Regions from separate parts of the Oceanisphaera sp. W20_SRM_FM3 genome, predicted to be linked through region 4. Evidence: predicted binding sites of a transcription regulator. Region 4 holds the regulator's gene; each other region holds the start of a gene.

Region 1 (4,232 bases), on a different contig from region 4:
ATGCTGCACTTTTCCAGCTATGCGCACTTTAACCTCACCGACATGGCGGTCATGAATATTACCGCCTCGGTATTGTCGGTGGCCATGGCCTATATCGCCTATACTTTTTTGCCTAATAAAGAGCCACCCGTTGCGCGCGCAGCACCGGTAAAGAGCAATAACGTGATCCGCCATCAGGCCTTGCTGGGTGCCATAGTGGCGACCTTAAGCTTTACGGTATTTCAAACCGCAGACTTAGTGGACTCACTGTCGGCGCAAGTGGCCACCGTCTTGGTGTTATTCCCGATGAGTTTTATGGGGGCCGTGGAGTCAGGCCGTCAGCGCTGCATCGGCTGTTTATTAGGGTGCGCCTTAGGTCTTTCCACCCAGCTATTTTTATACAGCCATTACCATAATCTGGTGTTGCTCAGCCTGTCGTTTTGGCTGTGCGCCATGATATTTATGCGCTGGCATGTAAAAGAAGGCGTATCCGGTATCGGCTTTGCCGCGCTCACCACCACCGGCATCTTGTTCGGGCAATATATCTCGGCAGATCAAGACTTGGTGTATAGCGCCTTTTATCGCATGGGTTCTATGACCCTCGCCATCTTGGTCACCCTATGTTGCGTGTATTTGGTGCATAAAATCTTGAATCTGTTTCCCTCGACTAGGTATGAGATTGTGGGTTGATAAAAATATAACACCGAGCACCAAGCGCCTAGCTAAACAAAGAGCGCGCAAGAGAGACGGGATTAAAGATTTTTTGCCACGAAACGCACGGAAGAACACGGAAAAATAGTGATCAGATTTGAAAAAGCCAAAGCCTAGATAAAACTATTAAGGGGTAAGAGCCAAACACCCAGCCTGGACGAGGGGAGTCCTTACTATAAATAAGCCCTTAGGTTCTTGTCGCTTGTGAACTGTGTCCGTGCGTTCCGTGTTCTTCCGTGGCGAGAATAGCTTTTGTCAGTGGCTCTGCTCCTTGACCTGAAAATGCTCATTTTTACTTAGCGGGACATAAGTTGGTTCCCTTGATGACGAGCACTCAATAAAAAACCCCGAGCTTTTGGCTCGGGGTTTGTTTTTGTGCTCAGTTGCTCTTTAATTTCTAGCTTCTTAAACTGAATAGTAAAGATCATATTCCAGCGGATGCACAGCCATGTTCACGGTCTGAGCTTCGGCGCGCTTCAGTTTAACAAAGGCATCCAAAAATTCATCACTGAACACGCCGCCACGAGTTAAGAACTCACGGTCTGCATTTAGGCAATCCAACGCATTGTCCAATGACGTTGCCACGGTTGGAATTTCAGCCGCTTCCTCTGGTGGTAAGTCATACAAGTCTTTATCCATGGCATCGCCCGGATGGATCTTGTTTTGAATGCCGTCTAAGCCCGCCATTAACAGTGCAGAAAAGCACAGATAAGGATTGGCTGCCGGATCCGGGAAACGTGTCTCGATGCGGCGCGCTTTTGGCGAGTTCACCAAAGGAATACGAATGGACGCCGAGCGGTTACGGGCCGAATAAGCCAGCATTACTGGGGCTTCAAAGCCGGGTACCAAACGCTTATAGGAGTTAGTGGAGGGGTTGGTAATGGCGTTTAGCGCACGAGCATGTTTAATGATGCCGCCGATATAGAACAAGGCCATTTCTGAAAGACCGCCGTATAAGTCGCCGGCAAACAGGTTGACGCCGTTTTTGGCCAATGACTGATGTACGTGCATACCAGAGCCGTTATCACCTACAAGTGGCTTAGGCATAAAGGTGGCCGTTTTATTAAAGGCATGGGCCACGTTGTGCACTACGTATTTGTAGATTTGGATCTCATCGGCTTTCAGCGTCAGGCTGTTAAACTTACAGGCAATCTCGTTCTGACCGGCGGTGGCCACTTCATGGTGGTGGGCTTCAACCACTAAGCCCATTTCTTGCATTACTAAGCACATGGCAGAGCGAATATCTTGAGACGAGTCGATAGGAGACACTGGGAAGTAGCCGCCTTTCACGCCAGGACGATGCCCTTTATTGCCGCCCTCGTATTCTGTGCCTGAATTCCATTTGGCTTCAACGTCGTCAACCTTGAAGAAGCTGCCAGACATATCGGTGTGAAAACGCACGTCGTCGAATAAGAAGAACTCTGGCTCTGGGCCAATTAATACCGTATCGGCAATGCCAGTCGCTGTGAGGTATTCTTCGGCGCGGCGCGCAATAGAGCGCGGATCACGGTCGTAGCCGAGCATAGTGCCGGGTTCAAGCACGTCACAACGGATAATAAGTGTGGAATCGTCGGTAAAAGGATCTAAGACCGCAGTGCTAGGGTCGGGCATTAATAACATGTCTGACTCATGAATGGTTTTCCATGCAGCCATAGAGGAACCATCGAACATTTTTCCTTCTTCAAAGAAGTCGTCGTTTACCTGACCGACTGGAAAGCTGATATGCTGTTCCTTACCCTTGATGTCGGTAAAGCGTAAATCGATGAATTTAACATCGTGTTCCTTTATCATGTCCATTACGTTGTCTATTGACGCAGTCTTGTCGATTGACATGGATTTCGATCTCCAAAAATAATCATCTTATGATGTGATGGTGAGTTGAACCGACTCATTCATCCGTTGCCAGCTATAAATGAAACTTAGTGGCACAATTGAGTGCATAATCAGAACAAGCGAAATGTGTGCCACATTGTCAAACCCATAACATTATGTTGTTTACCCATTTTTGGGAGCAACCTAATGTGATTTTATGCACCAAACGGGTGCATGGTGGATCTTTTTAGTGCACTACACTGTGCTAAGGCGCACTCCCATCATGGTGTATTCGGCGTCACTTGGAAAGCGAGCTTAGAGTAATTTTCAATACTTCTAGGTAGATCAGCTGTTGCCGAGTAAAATGACAGACCATTTTTTACCCACTTCGGTATTTTGAGGCAGGAATGTTAGAAAATTTACGTAATATCGCAATCATAGCTCACGTTGACCATGGTAAGACTACTCTGGTAGACAAGCTGTTGCAGCAATCTGGAACCCTAGAGAGCCGCGGCGAAGCAGAAGACCGAGTCATGGACTCCAACGACATAGAGCGGGAGCGCGGCATTACTATTCTTGCCAAGAACACCGCTATTCGTTGGACTTCTCCTACCGACAATCAAGAATACCGCATCAACATAGTAGACACTCCAGGACACGCCGACTTCGGTGGTGAAGTAGAGCGCGTACTGTCTATGGTTGATTCCGTATTGTTGTTGGTTGATGCCCAAGAAGGCCCAATGCCGCAAACGCGCTTTGTAACTCAAAAAGCCTTTGCTCAAGGCCTGAAGCCTATCGTTATCATCAACAAAGTTGATAAGCCAGGCGCTCGTCCTGACTGGGTACTGGACCAAATTTTCGACTTGTTCGATAACTTAGGTGCGACCGACGATCAGCTGGATTTCCAAGTAATTTATGCTTCTGGTATCAACGGTTGGGCTTCCTTAGACGTGGACGCGCCAGAGCCAGACATGACCACGCTGTTCCAAACTGTTGTTGACCAAGTCCCGGTTCCTGATGCGAACCAAGACGGCACCCTGCAGATGCAAATCTCGCAAATCGATTACTCCTCTTATGTAGGCGTTATCGGCATCGGTCGTATCAAGCGCGGTACCGTTAAACCTAACCAGCAGGTCACCGTTATTGGTGCCGATGGCAAGACGCGTAATGGTAAAATCGGCTTGGTAATGGGCTATTTGGGCCTTGCACGCACCGAAGCGAGTGAAGGTACTGCCGGTGACATCATCGCCATTACCGGCTTGGGTGAGCTGAAAATCTCTGACACCGTATGTGCTGTGGGCGCCGTTGAAGCGCTGCCGCCATTGTCTGTAGATGAGCCGACCGTAACCATGACTTTCCAAGTAAACAACTCACCGTTTGCTGGTAAAGATGGTAAGTACGTGACTTCACGTAACATCATGGAGCGTTTGAACTCTGAGCTGGTACACAACGTAGCACTTCGCGTTGAGCAAGGTTCAGATCCAGATAAGTTCCGCGTATCTGGTCGTGGTGAGCTGCACTTAGGCATCTTGATCGAAAACATGCGTCGTGAAGGCTTCGAATTGGCAGTATCTCGCCCAGAAGTTATCTTGAAAACAGAGAACGGCGTCAAAATGGAACCGTTCGAAAACCTGACCGTTGATATCGAAGAAGGTAGCCAAGGCTCCGTAATGGAGAAGCTGGGCGAGCGTAAAGCTGAAATGACCGACATGGTGCCAGACGGTAAGGGT
Region 2 (4,232 bases), on a different contig from region 4:
CCCAAGACTTCTTTCACCTCGGCCAATGCAGAGCGCATATCTTTCGCAAAAAAACGTTTTATCTTCATCTAACTATTCCACCCTGAAACTGGCACCCTGCTCTCGCTGGCAACCTAATGTTGCTGGCCGCCAACGGACGCCACAATGCGAATTTGACGGTCATCAGGCACTTCCTGATAAGACAAAACTCGCAAGCTGGGAATCGTGTGTTTAACAAAGCGCGCCAAGGTGGTGCGCAACATGCCTGAGGTTAGTAATATTGCCGGCTGCCCTTCCATCTCTTGATTTGCCGCCGCTTGGGCTAAAGATTGCTGCATGCGCTCGGCCAAACCCGGCTCTATGCCGCTGCCCTGAGCGCCACCTGCTTGTAAGGAGCTTTGCAAGATTTGTTCCAACTCCGGCACCAAGGTGATCACGGGCAGTTCGCGCTCTGTGCCTGCTATCTCTTGCACCATAAAACGGCGCAGCGCAATCCGGCACGCCGCAGTTAACACTTCCGGATCCTGACTCTTGGTCGAATACTCTGTCAGCGTCTGTAAAATGGTGCGCATGTCGCGAATGGTCACCCCTTCATGGAGCAAGCTTTGCAGCACTTTGGTCACTAAACCTAAGCTCATGGTATTGGGTACTAGGCCCTCTACCAGTTTAGGTTGATTACGCCCCACCTGATCGATGAGGTTTTGCACTTCTTCATGGCCCAATAACACGGCGGCATGGTTAGTCAGCAACTGGCTTAAGTGCGTGGCCACCACGGTCGCGGCATCCACTACCGTATAGCCTAAGCTTTGTGCCTGCTCTATTTGGTCTTTGGCAATCCAAGTGGCTTCTAAGTCAAAAGCCGGATCTCGGGTGTCTATGCCTTGCACCGGACCAAACACTTGGCCGGGGTTAATGGCCAGCTCGCGCTCGGGATAAATCTCCGCCGAGCCTGAGCTCACGCCCATCATGGTAATTTGGTATTGGTTGGGCCCCAGCTCTAGGTTGTCGCGAATATGCACCGCAGGAATTAAAAAGCCCAACTCTTGAGAGAGCTTCTTGCGCACGCCTTTGATGCGGCTCAGTAGTTCGCCGCCCTGAGCTTGATCCACCAGACTGATTAAGCGATAGCCTACTTCCAGGCCAATAGTATCCACTTGCGCCACATCGTCCCAACCCAGCTCTTTCACATCTGTACTCGGTGGGGGCGGTGCTAGCTCTTGTTCAACTAACTCTTGAGCCACGCGGGTATTACGCTTAATCGTCCACCAAGCAGCAAACGCCGATGCCCCCCCTAGTAACAGAAAAGCAAAATGCGGCATGCCGGGTACTAGCCCCATAACAATCAAGATACCCGCGGCAATCGACAGCGCTTTGGGTTTATCAAACAGCTGGCCCAGCATGGCTTCACCCATGTCTTCGCTGTTATTTTGGCGGGTGACGATAATGGCTGCGGCAATAGAGAGCATCAGCGAGGGGATTTGCGCGACTAAGCCATCACCGATAGTGAGCAGGGTATAAATTTTTGCCGCTTCACCAAACGACAAGCCATGCTGGGCCATGCCGATAATAAAGCCGCCAATTATATTGATAAACAGGATCATGATGCCGGCGATGGCATCACCTTTTACGAACTTAGAGGCACCATCCATGGAGCCGTAAAAGTCCGCTTCTTGGGTCACTTCGGCACGGCGGCTACGGGCTTCATCTTGATTTATTAAGCCGGCGTTTAAGTCCGCATCTATCGCCATTTGCTTACCTGGCATGGCATCCAAGGTAAAGCGCGCGCTTACTTCGGCAATACGGCCAGCACCCTTGGTCACCACGGCGAAGTTGATGATCATCAAAATCAAGAACACGATCAAACCAACCGCATAGTTACCGCCGATCACCACATTACCAAAAGCTTCGATAACGTTACCGGCCGCGCCCTCACCTAAGTGCCCTTCTAGCAGCACCACTCGGGTCGAGGCGACGTTGAGCGCGAGCCGCAGCAAAGTCGCCACTAATAACACGGTTGGGAAGGCGGCGAAGTCCAACGGCCGCTTGCTGTAAACCGCCACCAATAAGATGACCAAGGCCAGCGAGATATTAAAAGAAAATAGAATATCGAGCAGCAGCGCAGGTATGGGTAATACCACCATGCCCAATGCAGCCAGCACCAATAACGGCGTGCCTATGCCCTTGCTAAACCAAGTAGACCAAGGCCCCAACTGTTGAAATTTTTCCTTAAATGCCATTACGCCTAAATTGCCACCAAAGAGAGATGGGCTGAATGGATGCAAGAAACGAGCCAAAGGTCTTACTTGTGAGTCGTGAAGAGTGAAGGGTGAGGGGAAGAGCGGTGCGACGGTCCTTGTAGCCGGCAACTTGTTCGCCGGTCCGCGTCAGCGGATGTTTTTGAAGACAACATAAAACCGTGGCGAACAAGTTGCCACCCTACAAAAGGCCAGAGCTAAACCCTAACCTTCGTCATCGAGGAGTGCAACGACTCAGCAATCCATAGTTATGTACAGCGCCGTTGTAGTATGGATTGCCGCGCTACGCTCGCAAAGACGGAATAAGGGCGCATAACAACAGAGCGCAGAGCGGCGTAAAGATTGACGCCCAACAGGTATCTACAAGACACTTAGGGCTTCGGCGGGATAGTTTTGTTGGTTGTTTTTAAACAAGACACCAAACCATGCCGAATACTCTCCACCTAAAATAGGGGCACGCTGCAAAAAAAATCGGTATTTCGCTTCTAGCTTCCAGCTATCTCTAATAGGGTCTATCCACTTTTAGCTCGTCGGGAATGGGCAGGTCGTCTTTTAGCGCCGTGGGTTTGCGGCCTTGGCCTTTGCGCCAGTTATTTAGCTGGAACACATAAGCCAATACTTGTGCAACCGCCACAAACAGGCCTTCCGGGATCTCGCTACCCACTTTCGTCGAAAAATAAATAGCACGCGTCAGAGGCGGCGAAGAAATCACGGGTATCTCATACTCGCGAGCAATTTCACGAATTTTTAACGCTACCTCATCCATGCCTTTGGCCACGACTTTAGGCGAGGCACCGGGCGTAAATTTATCGTAACGCAGCGCCACCGAGAAATGATCAGGGTTGACCACCACCACGTCCGCTTCGGGCACATCACCCATCATGCGTCGATTAGCCATTTCTTGTTGCAGGCGCCGAATACGCCCTTTCACTTCCGGCTTACCTTCGCTGTTCTTGTATTCGTCTTTCACTTCCTGCAGCGTCATCTTTAGCTGGCGGGTGTGGTTCCAAATTTGAAACGGCACGTCTATGGCCACGATCGGTAGCAAGGCTAAGCACAGCACCAGCCCCATATTCATCACCAAGTCGGTGGCCTCCACCATGGCCTTGGGTAAGCTCTCGTTACTGAGACGTAAAATATTATCGAACTGGCCCCATAATACGGTAATGGCGAGGGTGGCAATAAACACCACCTTAGCAATCGACTTAAGCAGCTCTACCATAGCTTGCACGCCAAACATGCGCTTTAAGCCTTTAATGGGGCTCATTTTGCTCAGTTTGGGCATCATGGCGTCGCTGCTAAAGTTAATGCCACCCAACAAACTGTTACCGACTAAGGCCGCCACCAACACAATGGCGAAAAACCCCATCAAGGGCCACATAAGGGCGAACATGGAGTCACGAAAGGCCGGCAGCATGGACTCAGGGTCAAATAAAGTCGCGCGATCGACAGAAAAACTCGTCTTAAATACCTTGAACAACGCCAACGTCAGCGCATCACCCACCATAATTAAGCCGAAGGCGCCGCTCAACAATACCGCCGCCGTACCTAGCTCTTTTGAGCGCGGGATCTGGCCTTTTTCGCGGGCTTGGCGAAGCTTTTCCGCCGTAGGCAGTTCGGTTTTTTCTTGACCATCGGACTCTGCCATTTAGCCTCCTTCACAGGTGAGCTGCAAGGTATCGCACATTACCATTTGGGTGCGCTGCCAGTGGCTTTCAAAGTGACCTAAAAAGCCCCCCAGCGTCAGCCATAAAATAAATAGGCCGCAGACCATGCTCACCGCAAAACCGATACTGAAGATATTCAACTGGGGCGCGGCACGCGTCATGATACCAAAGGTAAAGTTAATCAATAGCATGGCGACTATTGCCGACAACGCCATGGCCACGGCCGCATAAAATAGCATACTGAGTAAACCGGCTAACTGCTGCCAACTGGCCACGCTAATGCCATCCATGGACACCGGCAAAGTATCAAAGCTCAGCACTATGGCTTCAA
Region 3 (4,232 bases), on a different contig from region 4:
TAATGACTTGCATTGATAATTAATATCATTTAGATTCATTGCATTGATGCGGAGGATCAAACTATGTATGTATGTTTATGCAAGGGCATTACCGATAGTCAACTGCGTGAAGCGATTGCCAACGGTGGCAGTGAATTTAAACGACTAAAGCAGGAGCTGGCCGTCGGCACTCAGTGTGGTAAATGTGTGCCGGTCGCTATGGCGATTTTAGCGGAAGAGACGGCTAAGACTGCGCTGTATTACGAAGTGGCTTAACTACTCCATCAAGCCTGCTGCCCATAAACATGATTGCCTGTAAACCACATACCTAGCATTGCTTCCCACTCAGCCCCGTCACGGGGCTGAGTTGTTTCAACCTTGCTGTCTTTTCTTTTGCACGCCAAGCAGTGCGTCTGCCACTAGACTCCTATCATTCCTCTATTCTGTTCATCACTATATTTCTGTAGATGCCTATTCTTTGTCACAGATTGTTCGCTAGTATGGGGCTCGCTCTTTATTGGGACTCAATTACAGATGAACGAAACGTTTCGCATTCTGCCAGCGCATAAAAATGTCGCCTTAGTGGCCCACGACCATAAAAAAGTCCAATTACTTGAATGGGTAGGGCGCCGCGCCGAAGCGCTCAAATTGCATCACCTTTACGCGACCGGCACTACGGGGAGCATGCTGAGCCGACAAATTGGCTTGCCGGTGCGTTGCCTGATGTCGGGGCCCATGGGCGGCGACCAACAGCTGGGCGCACTGATTGCCGAGGGTAAGATTGATGTATTAATTTTCTTCTGGGATCCGCTGAATGCGGTGCCCCACGATCCCGATGTGAAGGCCTTGCTGCGCTTAGCCACGGTATGGAATATTCCGGTGGCTACCAATGTGTCGACCGCCGACATGCTGATGGATAGCATGCAAATGAGCACGGATTTCAGCATTAGCGTACCGGATTACGAAGGTTACTTGGCAGAAAGAACCAAGGAATAGTAGCCGTAAGGCGTGAGGTGTAAAGAGTGAAGGGGACGAGATTAGCACCAAGACACTCCCCTTCGTTTACCGCGACTGGCTGCTAAAAAATCCGGAAGAATACGAAAGAAAGCTAAAAGACGGCGCAGTGTGTTCTTCCAGCAAAAATCCTTAACCTTTAATGTTAGTGGTTAACCCCTTCACGCTTCACATCTTACACTTCACGTGCCCTAGTGCCTATCTAACTGCTTATAGGCATATTTTGGTCTGTTGTTCATGATTAAGCTTTTTTGCTCTTCGGTCATATTGGCCGGATTTAGGCCTAATACCTTAAAGGTGAGCAAGGGGCGGGCGGCGATGGCGATCATCAAGGGTTTAATGGCATTTAACCCCGCTTCGCCTGGTTCGCCGAAGGCATAAGTGAGTATGCCTTGTTCTAACAGATTTTTGACGGCAGGCTCAGTTACTGGCAACTTAATGACGCTTTTGCGTTGGATCACAAACTCTCGCAGCACGGCTCTTTCATTGGCGTCTAAATAATCCAGTAACTCTTTTAATAGTCGCTCCTGCATTAATCGCTGCTTACGATAGAACACATATTGAAAACCCATTACCGCCACATGAGACAAAAAGTAAGAACCCGCGCCCACCATGCCTAAAATAAACACTAATCGATAATCGTGTAGCCAGAGGCCAAAAGCACCGGAAAACAAGGTGCGCGGTAGCAAACTGACTAAGGTGCTGCTCAATAACAGCCAGCACATAAAGCGATTAAAAGACGAAATTTGTCGTAAATCCCACATGGTTTTCTCCGTAATAGGGCGGGCATGAGCGGCAACGTAAAATTTAAGCCGACGGCCGAGCCCCACAGCATAAAGCAATATATGTGCCATTAGCGCGATGTTAGCGTCTTTTACCGTATAAACAAGGAAGCGCCGAAAGCCGTGAAGTCGAAAACAGGGCGACCAAATGAGCGAAGCTTATACTTACCTTAACGTAAAGGGCGAACAAAAGTTCTTAACATTGTACGTGTTTTATGTTTTATTAGTGCTCGTTAAATTTCTACCACTACATTCGACTATTCGACAGGGAGTCCCAGAAATGAGTACAGTTACACTAGAACAAGCTTTGACTATCACTCGTGGTGCCTTACAGCGCGCAGCAGAAATCTCTGCCGCACCCTTGACCGTTGCCGTATTAGACAGCGCCGGTTACTTGATTTCTTTGCAGCGCCAAGACGGTGCAAGCTTATTGCGCCCAGATATTGCCAAAGGCAAAGCTTGGGGTGCAGTGGCTTTAGGCCGTAGCTCTCGTGGTTTGGCTGAAGTGGCCGACGCTAGACCTGCTTTTGTGGCCGCGGTTAATGTGATGGCTCAAGGTCATATCATTCCGGCTCCAGGTGGTGTTTTGATCCGTGATGCACAGAATAAGATTATTGGTGCCGTGGGCATCAGTGGCGATACGCCCGACGTGGATGAAATATGTGCTGTAGCCGGTGTTGAACTGGCTGAACTGATTGCCGATTGCAAGTAAGGCTACATGAAATTTTCGACGATAAGCATGGTGGCAAGGTAGCTTAAATGTTTGTCTTCGTAGTCAGTTAATTTGATGTATTGGTCGAAAGTAATTTAAGATAAAGAGTAACCAAGGTTACTCTTAATGAGCGCCCATTTTGAGGGCGCTTTTTTTTGACCAAATCAGCCCGCACTGGGTAGGATTAGCTAAGATAGCGTCGAATAATGATAGGGAGTTCAAAAGTACATGTCTCGGATCAGAGCGAAGAACGAAGAAGTGATTATACGGGCTGCGAGCCGCGTATTTGCTGAGCACGGTTATGCCGCCACTAAAACTGCCGACATTGCACAATTGGCAGACTTGCCCAAGCCTAATATTTATTATTACTTTGGCAGTAAAGAGAAGCTCTATCGCGCCGTGCTAGAAAGCGTGGTGGAACCCTTATTAGCCGCTTCCGCTCCCTTTATCGAATATCAAGATCCCGTAGAGGCGCTCACCGCCTACATTAAATATAAGCTAATGATTTCTAAGAATTATCCTTATGCATCTAAGGTGTTCGCCAATGAAATCATGCACGGCGCTCCGCATTTACCCGCAGATATCGTCGAGCAACTGGCAGAACAAACTCGCACCTTGAGCGCCAAGCTCAATGACTGGATCGCCAATGATTTAATGGCGGCTATTGATGCCCATCATTTGTTGTTTGCTATTTGGTCATCCACCCAAACCTATGCGGATTTTAATTGGCAAATCACCATGGCGCTGGGTAAAGAAGAATTGGACGACCAAGACTTCGAGCGAGCTGCCGAGCTTATCACCCGCATGGTGATTGACGGTTGTGCCGTTAAGTCGCTGCCAGCCGCTCCCTAATACTGGCCGTCAGTCTGCCTTTACTGTCAGCTAAGCAAGATACTAGTGTCTTACTTAGCTGACTAAAAACCTGCCTTTTTCTGACTCTGCTCGTCTTTCCCCTCTGGCTATCCCGTTTTGCTCCTCGTTCATTTGTTGCTCACACTATTTGGTTGATGCGGACTAAAATGAAGTTAGTTATTTCTGTTACATAAAATACACATTTGTCTTGGTGTAACACATGGCACTTAAGATATTGATAATAAAAAACTAATTATTATTCCCTCCACATAATTTTTATTTAGGTTACTAAAAAGTAAAAATTTTATTGACTAAATGGTCAAGTTTCATTTTAATTACACGTGAAGATATTATTGCTTTGCGATCTGCAAGGTGGCCAGTGTTTAGATGAAGGAGGTGAGCTTGATTAAGTTCCTACTTAACCAAGAGTTGCGAGAGGAAAGTGACCTGTCGCCCAATATGACGGTGCTTAACTACCTGCGCACCCGCGTCGGTAAAACCGGCACCAAGGAAGGCTGTGGCTCTGGCGACTGCGGTGCATGCACTGTGGTGCTGGGCGAGCGAGAAGGGGACACACTTCGCTATCAAACCGTAAACTCTTGCCTCACCTTCATTTCAACCTTGCACGGCAAACAATTGCTGACCGTAGAGGACTTAAAAGCTCAAGACGGCAGTCTGCATCCGGTACAGCAAGCGCTGGTCGATTTTCATGGCTCTCAGTGTGGCTTTTGTACGCCAGGCTTTATTATGTCGATGTTTTCCTTAAGCAAAAACAAGCCGAAAGCCAAGCAGCATGACATCTTAGAAGCCTTGGCTGGCAACCTCTGCCGTTGCACCGGTTATCGCCCTATTGTGGATGCGGCCAAACATATCGCCGAGCAACCGGCGCTTGT
Region 4 (4,232 bases):
GACGTAGCTGCGGTTATTGCGCTCTAAATGCGGCATCCAAGTCACCAGCAAATTTTCAATCTGCCACAGGTACTTAGTCACTTCGAGTTGGCTGTTTAGGTAGGTCGCTACCGGCTCATCGCGGCCGTTAAAGGGTCTGAGCTCGGCTATCCAATGGGGATTAGGCAAGAAGCGGGCATCGAACACAAAATCCGCATCTTGTGAAATACCATACTTGTAGCCAAAAGATTCAAATACCCAATTTAGCTCGCGCTCTTTCTTACCCAAGATGCGGGCACGAATAATTTCACTTAAATCATGAATACTTAAGTCAGAAGTATCGATGCGCAAGTCTGCTTCTGACGATAGCGGCGCCAGCATGTTGGTTTCTTCGCGGATGGCTTCATCCAGCGTCAAACTCAAGCGTGATAAGGGGTGTAAGCGGCGGGTATCCCCGAAACGGCGAATAAGAGCGGCATTATCTGCATCAATAAAGATACTGGATAAACTCACGTCTTCCATGGCACGCACCTCCGCAAGGAGAGCTTCCATTTTATCCGGATTGTCAGGCAAGTTGCGCACATCTATGCTTACCGCCACTTCGCCTGGTTTGTCACGGCGCATCTTAACCAGACTCGGCAGCAGTTCTACTGGCAGGTTATCAACGCAGTAATAGCCCAAATCCTCGAGTACCCGCAATGCGACGGTTTTGCCCGAACCAGAACGACCACTGACGATCACCAGCTGCATACTTACTCCTTAAGAAGAAATCATGATTTGATAGAGCTCGTCATCGCTAGTGGCTTGACGTAATTGCTTACAGATCTGTTTGTCACTGAGTTTTTCGGCGATCAAGGATAGGGTTTTAAGGTGCTGCTTACACTCTTGCTCTGGCACCAGCAATGCAAAGACCAAACTCACCGGCTGGTTATCGATGGCATCAAACTCCACAGGCTCAGCAAAGGTGAGCAGTACGGCGGTGGCTTGATTGTTATTGCTAATACGGCCGTGAGGAATGGCAATACCGTTACCTATACCGGTGCTGCCCATTTTTTCCCGTGCTAGAAGGCAGTCAAACAATTGCTGACTGTTGATGTTGAGGTGTGCTGCTGCGAGCTCGCTGATGATTTCCAGCGCCCTTTTCTTGCTCGTGCAAGGGACGGCACTACGCGTGCAGTCCCTGCTTAGTATATCGGCGACTTCCATAGTTATTTTTGCTTGAGCTTCTCTTTGTGTTTAATCACTTGGCGATCGAGTTTGTCGAACAAACCGTCGATGGCTGCGTACATATCATCTTGCTCACAAGTGGCAAAGATTTCACCGCCGCTGAGGTTAATTTTGGCTTCAGCAATTTGCTGTAATTTTTCAAGCGTCAGCACTACATGCACTATGGTGATATTATCGAAATGGCGCTCTAGCTTAGCAAACTTGCTATTCACATAGTCACGCAGGGAGTCAGTGATGTCTACATGGTGTCCAGTCAGATTTATTTGCATAAAGTCTTCCTTCTAAGTCCGCCTACAATAGGCGCTTACGCTGATTGGAAGGGGGGATGGCCAGTGACTCACGATACTTGGCTATGGTCCGTCTGGCTACCTGTATCCCCTGTTCGTCCAGTAATTGCGCGATTTTGCTGTCGCTCAATGGCTTAACCGGGTTTTCTGCCGCGACTAATTTCTTAATAAAGGCGCGAATGGCCGTAGAAGAACATTCGCCGCCACTTTCGGTAGCTACATGGCTGGAGAAAAAATATTTTAACTCAAAAACCCCTTTGGGTGAGTGTAAAAATTTTTGGGTGGTGACACGAGAAATCGTCGATTCATGCATCTCTACCACTTCTGCTACCTGATTCAGGACCATGGGCTTCATTGCCTCGGCTCCATGCTCAAAGAATGCCTGTTGTTGATCGACAATACAATTAGCAACCTTGAGCAAGGTCTCATTTCTGCTTTCTAAGCTCTTGATAAACCATTTGGCATCTTGAGTGTGCTGGCGAATAAACTGGCCATCACTGCCTTGCTGGCCTTGGCCCATGGCCGCATAGGTTTGGTTTAAGCGCACCTTAGGTAAGGCCTCGGGATTAAGTTCGGCTTTCCACACCCCTTGCAGCTTAGTGACCACCACATCGGGGATCACATACTCTGAGTTGTGTTGCAGCAGGTTATTGCCAGGCCTTGGCTCGAGTTGCTGAATTAACGCCAACACGTCTCTGAGCTCATCTTCTTTCAGGCCTGTGAGTCGCTGCAGGCTGCGATAATCGCGCGTGGCCAGCAAATCCATGTGCGCGGCGATCAGCCGTTGAGCTTGTGAGAGCCAAGGGGTGTTGGCAGGCAGGGCATTCAGTTGAATAGCTAAGCATTCTTGCACGCTGCGCGCGGCTACGCCTAAAGGGTCGAAGTGCTGAATACGCTTTAGCACCGCCTCCACTTCATCAGCTTCTATGTGCTGCTCGCCGCCGATAACCGAGGCCAGAATACCCTCAATGTCTAGGCTGAGATAACCGGCTTCGTCTATGGCATCAATAATAGCTAAGGCGATAGCCTGATCGGTTTCACTAAAGGGCGTGAGCTGCATCTGCCACAACAGATAATCTTGCAGGGTCTCTGTGGTCTCGCCTTGATAGACGGTCTCTTCTAGCCCGTCTGGCAGGCCACCTGTGCCGCTGGTGCCGGCGGAGGCGGTATAAATATCATCCCACTGAGTGTCCATGGGCATCTCATCAGACAACTGATGTTGCTCCATGGCCTTGTCGGTAGCCATTTGCTCATCTTTGGCAGCTGGCTGCGGTACGAGTTCATCGTCGTTGCCATACTCGTCGGCTTCTTCTTGCTCGAGCAGGGGATTATTTTCGAGTGCCAGTTGAATTTCTTGCTGCAGCTCTAGGCTCGATAGTTGCAGCAGGCGAATGGCCTGTTGCAACTGGGGAGTCATGGTTAGCTGCTGTCCCATACGTAATTGAAGAGTTGGCTTCATAGTTGTAAAAATCCTTTCATAGCAACCAAAAGTCCTTCTTTATCAACAGCAGAGGAGGCGGTATTACTCTTTACGTTACGGTCTGGCTGAGTTTTGGCTTCACTTAAATTCATTTAAGTTGCGCTGCAAAATAGCCGGGCCGTTGCGCAGCTAACTATGATAGCCGCGCGATTTATTAGTCTATTAAAGACTAAATTGCTCACCCAAATAGACTTTTTTCACCTGTTCGTTGGCCAAAATCTCGGCGGGGGTGCCGGCGGCAATACCATGGCCGTGGCTCACGATATAGGCTCGCTCGCACACATCCAGCGTTTCGCGCACGTTATGATCGGTGATCAGTACGCCTAGGCCGCGATCTCGCAGGTGCAAGATGATTTTTTTAATATCTAACACCGAAATAGGGTCGACGCCGGCAAAGGGCTCATCCAATAAAATAAAGCGCGGCTCTGCGGCCAAGGCGCGGGCTATTTCGACACGGCGGCGCTCACCACCGGATAAGCTCATGCCCATGCTGTCACGAATATGGCCAATATTAAATTCTTCGAGCAACTGCTCCATTTTTTCGATGCGCGCTACGGCATTGAGCTCTTTACGTGTTTCTAGCACGGCCATAATGTTGTTGGCCACGCTAAGTCGTCGAAAAATGGAGGCTTCTTGGGGTAAGTAGCCGATACCGGCGCGAGCGCGAACATGCATCGGCTGATGACTAATATCTTGGTCATCTATGGTAATGCTGCCCGCATCACGCTGTACCAAGCCTACTATCATATAAAAAGACGTGGTTTTACCAGCACCGTTTGGGCCCAGTAAACCGACGATTTGGCCAGTTTTTACGGTGATGCTTACATCGGCCACTACTTGACGGCCCTTGTAACTTTTCTGCAGTCCGCGTGCGTTCAGGGTCGCCATGATTAGGGTTTAGCCTCTTTTTTATTCATGTTCTGCAGCTGTTCAGGCAAGAAGATCGTTTTTACGCGTCCGTTGCTGCCTTGGCCTTCTGCTTCCATTTGTTCTTTATCAATAAAGTAGCGAATGCGATAGCCGGTAACTATGTTGTCGTTTTGCTTGAGCTCGGCATTGTCAAGCAGGGTAATAGTACGGGTTTTAATGTCGTAGGTGATCTGCTTGGCCTTGGCATTAATCGGTTGGCCACTGTCGAGCACCTGATAGTAGGTGGCGGGTGAGCCGTAGGCCGTCATAGTCTGCAGGCCCTCGTCGTTACGCGTGACCACTAATTTACTGGCGCGCACGTCGAGCGTACCTTGTTTGACGACTACATT

The links. The regulator sigma-54, encoded in region 4, starts transcription at its own class of promoters, with help from an activator protein. The targets are predictions, from matches to a motif close to TGGCACNGTTTTNGCTT.
Region 1: a site for sigma-54 is predicted at 2,641-2,657, ahead of glnA (glutamate--ammonia ligase). Genes of this name have one in related genera too.
Region 2: a site for sigma-54 is predicted at 2,256-2,272, ahead of flhA (flagellar biosynthesis protein FlhA). Genes of this name have one in related genera too.
Region 3: a site for sigma-54 is predicted at 1,830-1,846, ahead of ACEN2G_RS00130 (superinfection exclusion B family protein). Genes of this name have one in related genera too.

The regions. Positions count from the first base shown of each region.
Region 1 is NZ_JBGQOP010000005.1:30,007-34,238, forward strand. Features, by position in the region: gene ACEN2G_RS04215 (DUF2955 domain-containing protein) at 1-669, shown strand, start outside; gene glnA (glutamate--ammonia ligase) at 1,096-2,523, opposite strand; gene typA (translational GTPase TypA) at 2,910-4,232, shown strand, end outside.
Region 2 is NZ_JBGQOP010000003.1:126,939-131,170, reverse strand. Features, by position in the region: gene flhF (flagellar biosynthesis protein FlhF) at 1-68, opposite strand, end outside; gene flhA (flagellar biosynthesis protein FlhA) at 114-2,216, opposite strand; gene flhB (flagellar biosynthesis protein FlhB) at 2,737-3,882, opposite strand; gene fliR (flagellar biosynthetic protein FliR) at 3,883-4,232, opposite strand, start outside.
Region 3 is NZ_JBGQOP010000001.1:22,192-26,423, forward strand. Features, by position in the region: gene ACEN2G_RS00120 (bacterioferritin-associated ferredoxin) at 64-255, shown strand; gene ACEN2G_RS00125 (methylglyoxal synthase) at 514-975, shown strand; gene ACEN2G_RS00130 (superinfection exclusion B family protein) at 1,185-1,757, opposite strand; gene ACEN2G_RS00135 (GlcG/HbpS family heme-binding protein) at 2,056-2,487, shown strand; gene ACEN2G_RS00140 (TetR/AcrR family transcriptional regulator) at 2,716-3,339, shown strand; gene xdhA (xanthine dehydrogenase small subunit) at 3,736-4,232, shown strand, end outside.
Region 4 is NZ_JBGQOP010000015.1:50,137-54,368, forward strand. Features, by position in the region: gene rapZ (RNase adapter RapZ) at 1-729, opposite strand, end outside; gene ptsN (PTS IIA-like nitrogen regulatory protein PtsN) at 739-1,185, opposite strand; gene hpf (ribosome hibernation promoting factor) at 1,188-1,475, opposite strand; gene ACEN2G_RS09610 (RNA polymerase factor sigma-54) at 1,498-2,952, opposite strand; gene lptB (LPS export ABC transporter ATP-binding protein) at 3,136-3,861, opposite strand; gene lptA (lipopolysaccharide transport periplasmic protein LptA) at 3,864-4,232, opposite strand, start outside.